2 regions of the Rhodococcus sp. NPDC078407 genome follow, and region 1 is predicted to be linked to the other one. Evidence: riboswitches for the same ligand, from Rfam matches in the RefSeq annotation. Region 1 holds a riboswitch; the other holds the start of a gene.

Region 1 (4,452 bases):
ACATCGCCTTCGTCGCGAAGTCTCGCACCGAACACGAGCCTCTGCAGCAAGCGGCGATGCTCGGTCTCGTCGGGGCCGCCGCCGGACTCGGCAATTTCTCCGGCAACGCGCTCGGTGCCAGGATCAAGCTCGGCCGTCCGTCGATGGTCGTGTTGCGATGCACCATCGCGGTGACGGTGGTGGCCGTCGTCGCCGCGATCACCGACAGTCTGCTCACCGCAGCCCTCGCCGCTCTGGTGGCGTCGAGCGCCAGCGCGCTGGCCAAGGTCTCGCTGGATGCGTCTCTACAGGCCGATCTGCCGCCGGAATCGATTGCGTCGGGATTCGGCCGCTCGGAAACCGTCATGCAGCTGTGCTGGGTCCTGGGCGGCACGCTCGGCGTGCTGCTGCCCACTGAATATTGGCTCGGTTTCACCGTGGTGTCGGTGTTGCTTACGATCGGCCTCGTGCAGACATTCCTCACCCATCGCGGCAGATCGCTGCTGCCCGGTTTCGGCGGCAACCGCCCCGATCACGTCGGACAAGAAATGTCCGACGGCTCCTTCGGCGAAAATGTGACCAAGTGAAACTCGCTCCTCGCACCAAGAAGATCGCGGCGATCATCGCCGCCGGTCTCGTCGTCATCGCCGTCGCATTCGTGGCGGTGCTCGCCCTGCTGATCGGGAACGCGCCGGATAAGGAACCGATCGTCTCCGCCTACTCCAACGGCCGGGCTGTCGACGTGGAGCCGTACCTGTACTGCGCCATCAGCGACCCGCTGTGCACCAACGTCGGTGAGACATCCGAGATCGCGATCGGCGAGGCCCCGACGGTGCAGCTCTCGCTTCCCGAGGCGGTGTACTCGGCACCGTGGGTACTCGCCCTGGTGTACGGCGACGACAGCGGCAACGTCGTCGAGGTAGGCGAATTCAACGAACCCGGAACCAAGCTGAGCGTCACGGTGCCCACCACGGACGACAGCGACCGGACCCTGCTGGGGATCGAGATCCGACTGCCCACCGGCATCATCGACCCCGAAACCAATCAGGAGGGCTTCGTCAGCCACGCCATCTGGTCGATCGGCACGCGCCCGTAGTGGGCCCCGAGCTCAGCTGTCGAGCTCGCGGGCGACGGCCCGAACCACCTCGGAGATGCGTTGCGCGGTCTTGCGATCGGGGTACTTGCCCTTGCGGAGTTCCGGCTGCACCGTCGCCTCGAGCAGCGTGATCATGTCCTCGACCATCCCGTGCAGCTCATCGGGTGTGTGCTTGCGTTCGACGGGCTCGCGGCGGGTGGTGCCGGTGTTCTGACGCACCGAGGGTGCCGGCTCGAGCACCTTGAGGCTCAGCGCCTGCGGTCCGCGACGACCCGCGGCCATTCCGAATTCGACACGCTGACCGGCTTTGAGGCCCTCGACGCCCTCCGGCAACGCCGACGATCGCACGTAGACGTCCTCGCCTTCCTCCTGAGAGAGGAATCCGAATCCCTTGTCGACGTCGTACCACTTCACCTTGCCGGTCGGCACTGAGCTCACCCGTTCATCTGTTGCTGTCGGTCGTTTCGATGTCCGCATGCCCGATGTTCGGACCTGCGGGTTGCACAAGTTTCGCGCCCCACGAGAACGTAGAGCGCGAATACACCAGTCTAGCGCGATGAAACCGACAGGGCACTCGAGTTGTTCGTCGCACGGTTCTTCACAGCACCGCCCTTCGCACTACCGTGGTGTCGTGGACACATCGACCCGTAAGAGCAGCACCGTTCTGCTGCGCATCGCGCTTGCGCTGTTCGCGATCGGCCTCGTCGCCATCGTCGCGATCCTGCTGTTTCCGATCTTCTCCGACGCCAAGCCGCCACTCGCGCTGTACCTGACCGCCATGTTCTCGGCACCGGCCGGTTTCGTACTGGCCCTGGTCTACGCGCTCGCATCGGGACGACGGGCGCGTTGACCATGCGATTGATACTGAATGTCATCTGGCTGGTCTTCGGCGGCCTGTGGTTGGCACTGGGCTATTTTCTCGCCGGACTTCTTCTGTGCATCCTGATCGTGACCATTCCGTTCGGCATCGCGTCGTTCCGCATCGGCGTCTACGCACTGTGGCCGTTCGGGTCGACCATCGTCGACAAACCGGGAGCGGGGTCCGGCGCGCTCGTCGGGAACGTGCTGTGGTTGATCCTTGCGGGTTGGTGGTTGGCGCTGACCCACGTGGTCACCGCGATCGCGATGGCGATCACCATCATCGGAATCCCACTCGCGATCGCGAACCTCAAATTGATTCCGGTGTCACTGATGCCTCTCGGCAAGGACATCGTTGCGATTCGGTGACCTTCGGGACGCCTGAGGGTGAATGTGACTTCCGTCACATAACACTGAGGTAACGGGTCGGCAACGGACCGGGGTTCAGTGGCCTTCACAGTCGCTAGCTGGGCAGACGCCGAAGACCGGAACGAGGTACAAAACATGCTCGCGACGGCACCCCGAAACCGACAGTTACCAAATAGTGACGTAAGGCGGGAATTTCAGTACGGTCAGCAGCGGCCGGAAAGTTCGGCCACATTCCGGTCCGCAGCGCCAAACCTCGTCCCGCGGACACCGGAACACCCTCGACGATCACCCAGGGGACGAGGACGGGGGACCCACGTCCTCCACGGACAACCGGGAAGTTGTAGCAGCTCACCACGTTGCCTCGACTTCCCTTGGGGTGAAGCCCAATTGCCCACTTTCAGGAGTGAGCAAAACGGCCGGGCTACCTCTCAGCCCGAACCCGACAGCTGACCTCGCAGGCGCGTGTGGAGAGGATTTCAACTCGTATGAGCGGACGTCATCGCAAGCCGAGCACCACTGGCAAGACCGTCGCCAAGGTCGCTGTCACCGGAGCCATCATGGGCACCGCCAGCATCGCCTTCACCGGCACTGCCAACGCAGCACCGGATTCCGATTGGGATCGCCTGGCGCAGTGTGAAGCCGGCGGCAACTGGGGAATCAACACCGGCAACGGCTACCAGGGCGGACTGCAGTTCTCCCCCAGCACCTGGAACGCGCACGGCGGCCAGCAGTACGCGGCCACGGCCAACCAGGCAAGCCGCGAAGAGCAGATCGCAGTGGCCGAGAAGGTCCTCGACTCGCAGGGCTGGGGCGCATGGCCCTCGTGCTCCTCGAGCCTCGGCCTGAGCAGCGCACCGACCGAGCGCAGCGTCCCGGTCACGCCCAAGGCACCCGAAGTTCCCGCCCTCCCCGATCTGTCGTCCATCCCGGCCGTCGACAGCTCTGCCGAGGTCGTCAACGGCATCGTCACCGCCGTCCAGAACATCACCAACGACCCGGCGATCGCCTCGTTCATTCAGAACGCAGCGCAGGGCATCCAGCTCGACCCGCAGGTCGTCAGCTTCTACCAGGCCAACAAGGCATTCCTGCCGCAGTAAGGCCTGCGACGCTTCGCGCCTCGTACGAAAAAAGCCCCCGACCTCGAGTCGGGGGCTTTTTCGTCGGTGCGTGGCCGGCTAGCGGTTGACCACGGTCACCGGATGCGCATACGGCAGGCTTTCGACGGGCAGCGGGAACTCCGTGTCCTCGCCGAAGGGCGACAAGCCACCCGATCGAGCGGACGAGAGTTCGGTCACCGCATGGTCACCGCGAGCGGTGTCCGGCCAGCCTGGATCGACATAGGGCTTCTTCGACTTGTTCACCATGCGCCCATTTTGACACCTGCACTGCGGCGAGCACCAGCCCAGGTCTCTAATCTGATAGGCGATGACCGACACGACTGTGCCTCGACACACCGATATGCCCCCCGATCTTCCTCAGTGGATCGCAGCTCGCTCCGACGCCGAGCTGATCAGAGCCATGTCGTTGCGTCCGGATCTGACCGCGCCGCCGCCCGCCTCCCTGGCCGTACTCGCCGGGCGGGCCGAGCAGCGACGGTCGATTCTGCACACCGCGGACACCCTCGACACCCTGGCACTGACCGTGCTCGAGATCCTCGTCGTCGAGGAGGCCTACGAACGGCCCGTCACGCGCGCCGCGCTACTGACCGTCGTGAACAAACGCGCACCGGCCAAGAGCGTCGACAAGGCGTTGGCCCAGCTGCGCGAACGGCTGTTGGTGTGGGGCGATGCGTCCGGTCTCCGGATCAGTGCGGCCGCCGCGGACGCGGTGCCGTGGCGCATCGGACGCGCGCTCGATCCCGTCGACAATCTCACCGAGTCGCACATCACCTCGGCCCTCGCCGAACTGGGCGACGGGGAACGCAACCTGCTGGACACGCTCGCCCGATCGTCACCGACCGGCCGCACCCGAGACGCAGCACCGGGCACTCCCCCGGATCGGCCCGTTCAGAAGCTGCTTGCCGCAGGCCTGCTGATCTGGTTGGACGAGCAAACCGTCGAGCTGCCCGTCCAGGTGGGGCAGATTCTGCGCGGCGAGCCGATGTCCGATCCACGGTCGCTCGCCGAGCCGAAGCTCGCCACCAAGACGCA
Region 2 (4,452 bases), on a different contig from region 1:
CATCGACTGCACCTTCACGGGAACTCCGAAGGTGGAGGCATGCAGCACGTTGCCGCCGCCGGCGTAGATGCCTACGTGCGAGATATCCGGATAGAACAGCACCACATCACCGGGCTGCAGGTCCTTCTGGTCCACCGGAGTTCCGCCCGCAGCCTGGGCCTGGCTCGTCCGAGGCAGCGTCTTGCCCACCTGCTTGTACGCCCACTGGACCAGCCCCGAGCAGTCGAACCCGTCCGGCCCGGTCGCGCCCCAGACGTACGGCTTACCGATCTGTGTCAGACCGGCCTGCAATGCGCTGGCCCCGGATCCGGGCGTCAAATTCTGTAGAAGCGTGTTCGGATCGAAACCCTCGGGCATGGACGATCCGGCGAGAGCAAGTTGCTCGGAGGACGACAGCGCGCTGTAGGCGGCCATCACCTCGGCGATCTGCCCTTGCAGTTCGCTCTGCTTGGCCTGGAGATCGTCGCTGACCGCCTTTGCCTGCTCGGCCGCAACCCGGGCCTGATCGGCGGCCGTCGCTGCGGCCTGCTCGGCATTGGCGGCGTCCGAACTCGCCTGCTTGAACTGGGCGACCTGCTCGGCAGTATCGGCCGAGATGACGTCGAGTGCAGACATCTGATCGAGCAACTGCTGCGGCGAATCGCTGACCATCACAGCGAACAACTGGTTGGTTCGAGCGCCCTGGTAGTTGACGTTGGCAACCTTGTCCATGGCCGGCTTCAGTGCCGCCAGCTGCGTCTGTGCTGCGTCCAACGCAACCCGGCTCTGATCCACGAGCGCCTGCGCGTCGAGCTCCTGCTGCTTCTTGGCGTCCAGATCGACCTGAGCGTTGTTCAAGGCCTCGTTGGTCTGCTCGGACTGGCGCGAGAGGTCGGCGAGCGTGGCCTGGGCGTCGGACGCCGAATCGAATCCCGGCTGCGCCGTTGCGGGCGTCGTCGGGGCCAAGGCGATGCACGCTGCCAATGCAGCAGCCACCACCGAGTTTCCGGTCAGTCGCCACACTCGGGTAGATCTCGATATCGCCACGGAAAGCGACTCTCCGTCCTCACACATGCCGCCTCGAGCGAGGCAGCGGTTGGAAAAGTAGATCGAAACGAACCATACCCATGCTTTTGCGGGCGCGGACGTGAACGCGGTCCGAAATAGAAGGGCGTTCTGGATGACAGGTCACAAAGTAAACATCGACCAGGTCTCGATCAGATTACGAACTGGATGCTTCCCTGTCCACCGGACCGGCGTGTCGCGAGGTCCGCCGACGACAACAGGGCCGAGCCGGTGAACGGCTCGACCCTGTCGGTCTGTCACAGCGAACGTCTGCTGTCCGGATCAGTAGCGACGAGCACCATCGAACGGCATCGAGTCGACCGGAGCGACCTTGACCGGCACGCCGGAGGTGGATGCGTGCACGACGTTGCCGTCGCCGATGTACATACCCGAGTGCGATCCGCCGTAGAACGAGACGACGTCACCGGGGATCAGGTTGTTTCGTGAGACCGGAGTGCCTGCGGCTGCCTGGTCGTAGCTGGTCCGGGGCAAGCTGACGCCGGCCTGCTTGTACGCCCACTGGATCAGGCCCGAGCAGTCGAAGGAATCCGGACCCGAAGCGCCGTACACGTACGGTGCTCCGATCTTGGATTCCGCGGCCTGAACGGCCTTCGCTGCCGGCGTGACCTGGGGTGCCAACGGTGCGCCCGGTGCGGGCACACCCGGAAGGTTGAGGGGAGGGAGACCCGGGATGTCAGGAATCTCGAAAGTTCCGACGCCGGGAATGGTGAGGGGGGCCGCCATTGCGGGTGCAGCGGGAAGAATGACCACGCCTGCCGTGAGCGCTCCGGCTACGAGGACTCGCCGCAATGATCGGTTGAAAAGTTGTGACGCCACGAAAGATGGTGCTCCGTTTCTTCCTATCGTCCGCCGACCGAGTTAGCTGACGGGTTCGGGCTGGGAAGAGCAGCCCTACCCACCGGCCACTGTCTGGTGGCTCAGCGGGATTCACCCCAGTAAATATCGGGTTCCCGGTACGAACACTCTCGCGAGTGAACGATTAGGCGGTGACTTGCGACGCCACTCCGGTTTGGATTGGCGAGACTCCGCAAGGTCTCAGGAAGGTTACGAAATGGCATACCCCCGTGTCGACCCCAACTCGCCGAAGCGGGCGAATTCGGCCCAATTCCCGCTAGCCGGCGCGCTGATCCCCCGGTGTGTCACGAGTCGATAACAACGGGCCTTCGGCCGGCGCGTTCGCGTCGGTGACGAGCTTCAACGCCGGCACGAGACCGACGTCCGCCAGAACTCCCATTGCACCGAGTTCCTCCTGCTCGAGCGTGATCGGCGAGGGTGGTCCAACCCACCGCCCGTCCGATCTCGACGGCATTCCGGGCGGCCCCAGAAGCACCGTCACGACGCAGTCCGCGCAGGCGATGTCACGGACCAGGCAGTCACTGCAATCGATGATCATTGTGATCCTTGTCTCTTTGCTGTTTCAGGCGGCCGAATCGGCCATCGAGCGAAAGGTAGCGTCCGCCACCGACAGGTTTCGTGACATGCAGGGCGCAGGAACGGCGACACGATGCGGGCGCAACGCCGCGATGATCGTTTCTGTCGGACCTCGGACCTACCGTCGTCCGAGTGAGCCTGCCCATCCAGCTGTCGTTCGACGAACTGGACACCCCCCTGCACGACACGACGTTCGTCGTCGTGGATTTGGAAACCACCGGCGGCAGCGCGGACACCGAAGCCATCACCGAAATCGGGGCGGTCAAGGTCCGAGGTGGCGAGATTCTCGGGGAATTCGCCACCCTGGTAGATCCGGGCAGATCCATTCCGCCCTACATCGTGGAGCTCACCGGCATCACCTCCGCAATGCTGATCGGCGCGCCTCGAATAGAACGTGTCCTACCCGGTTTCCTCGAGTTCGCCAGAGGCTCGGTGCTGGTGGCTCACAATGCCGGCTTCGACACAGGATTTCTCAAAGCCGCCGCCAGTCGCCTCGACATCGCGTGGCCCCGGTTCCAGGTGCTGTGCACCGTCAAGCTGGCCAGACGGGTTCTCACGCGCGACGAGGCACCGTCGGTCAAACTCTCCGCACTGTCCATGCTGTTCAGATCGAGCACCCGACCCACGCACCGTGCACTCGACGACGCCCGTGCGACCGTGGACGTACTGCACGGTCTGATCGAACGGGTGGGTAACCAGGGCGTACACAGTTACGCCGAGTTGGTCGACTATCTTCCGGCGATATCGGCCGGTCAGCGCGCCAAGCGCGGTCTGGCCGCGCACCTGCCCGGTACGCCCGGCGTGTACTTGTTCCGCGGCCCGTCCGACGAGGTTCTCTACGTCGGCACCTCCAACAACCTCAAGCGTCGGGTGCGCAACTACTTCACCGGCTCGGAGACCAGGGGCCGGATGAAGGAAATGGTCTCCCTGGCCACGCGCGTCGACCACGTCGAGTGCGCGCACGCACTCGAAGCCGGCGTCAGAGAACTGCGCTTGCTCTCCGCGCACGTTCCGCCGTACAACCGCCGCTCGAAGTTCCCCAAGAAGGGCTGGTGGATCACCCTCACCGACGAGGCGTTTCCACGCCTGTCGATCGTTCGCACGCCCACACCCGACAGCCTCGGACCGTTCTCGGTGCGCGGTGACGCCGCGGAGGCGTCGGCGCTGGTGGCGGAATTCTGTCGTCTGCGCACCTGCACGCGCCGCCTGGCACGGTCGGTTCGCCACGGCGACGATTGCCCGTCGACCGACGTCGGCGGGTGTCCAGCGTCGCTGTCCGGGCCGCTGACGGCCGAGGAGTATGCGGGAGCACCGACACGGTTTCTCGCGCTCGTGTGCGGACAGGACGACGCGATCCTGTACTCCATGCGCAGTCGGGTGTCCGAACTCGCGGACAGAGAGCTGTACGAGACTGCCGCGCGCCTACGCGACCGAATCGCAATTACCGTCGACGCGCTCCGCAGAATGCATCGATCTGCGGCGGTCGCCGCTATCGCCGAACTCGTTGCCGCCCGGCGAACCGCGGACGGCGGCTGGGAGCTGATCGTCGTGCGATTCGGTCGCCTGGCCGGCGCTGCGGTCGCGCCGCGTGGGGTGCACCCGATGCCTGTTGTCGATGCGATCACCGCATCTGCCGAGACGGTGATTCCCGATCGAACGCCGCTTCGAGGTGCGCCGCCGGAGGAGGTCGGTCTGATCGCGTCCTGGTTACGAACTGATGGGGTTCGCATCGTACGAACGAGCAGCGGTTACTGCAGTCCGGCGCGATCTGCGGGTTCGTGGGAGGACTGGTGTCGAACGGCGAGAGAAGCCGCGCGGCAGGAGTGGAGCCCGCGGAACGACTTTTGAAGCAGGAGTGGAGCCCGCGGAACGACTTTTGAAGCAGGAGTGGAGCCCGCGGAACGACCCTTGCGACACCAGTGGAGCCCGCGGAACTAGGGTTGGGTGAGGCTCGTC

The links. Region 1 has a riboswitch for cyclic di-AMP ahead of ACIGGF_RS12440 (transglycosylase family protein). Riboswitches for the same ligand answer to the same signal wherever they lie in the genome.
Region 2: it holds a riboswitch for cyclic di-AMP, as region 1 does, so the genes downstream of both, ACIGGF_RS00830 (C40 family peptidase) here and ACIGGF_RS12440 (transglycosylase family protein) in region 1, are expected to answer to the same signal.

Annotation. Positions count from the first base shown of each region.
Region 1 covers NZ_JBITUQ010000010.1:36,243-40,694, reverse strand. Annotated here, with positions in the region: gene ACIGGF_RS12465 (MFS transporter) at 1-566, shown strand, start outside; gene ACIGGF_RS12460 (DUF2771 domain-containing protein) at 563-1,075, shown strand; gene ACIGGF_RS12455 (cold-shock protein) at 1,088-1,504, opposite strand; gene ACIGGF_RS12450 (hypothetical protein) at 1,707-1,925, shown strand; gene ACIGGF_RS12445 (YccF domain-containing protein) at 1,928-2,302, shown strand; cyclic di-AMP (ydaO/yuaA leader) riboswitch at 2,572-2,779, shown strand; gene ACIGGF_RS12440 (transglycosylase family protein) at 2,788-3,399, shown strand; gene ACIGGF_RS12435 (hypothetical protein) at 3,478-3,666, opposite strand; gene ACIGGF_RS12430 (helicase-associated domain-containing protein) at 3,728-4,452, shown strand, end outside.
Region 2 covers NZ_JBITUQ010000001.1:180,715-185,166, forward strand. Annotated here, with positions in the region: gene ACIGGF_RS00825 (NlpC/P60 family protein) at 1-1,026, opposite strand, end outside; gene ACIGGF_RS00830 (C40 family peptidase) at 1,327-1,881, opposite strand; cyclic di-AMP (ydaO/yuaA leader) riboswitch at 1,900-2,061, opposite strand; gene ACIGGF_RS00835 (hypothetical protein) at 2,177-2,458, opposite strand; gene ACIGGF_RS00840 (DEDD exonuclease domain-containing protein) at 2,629-4,344, shown strand.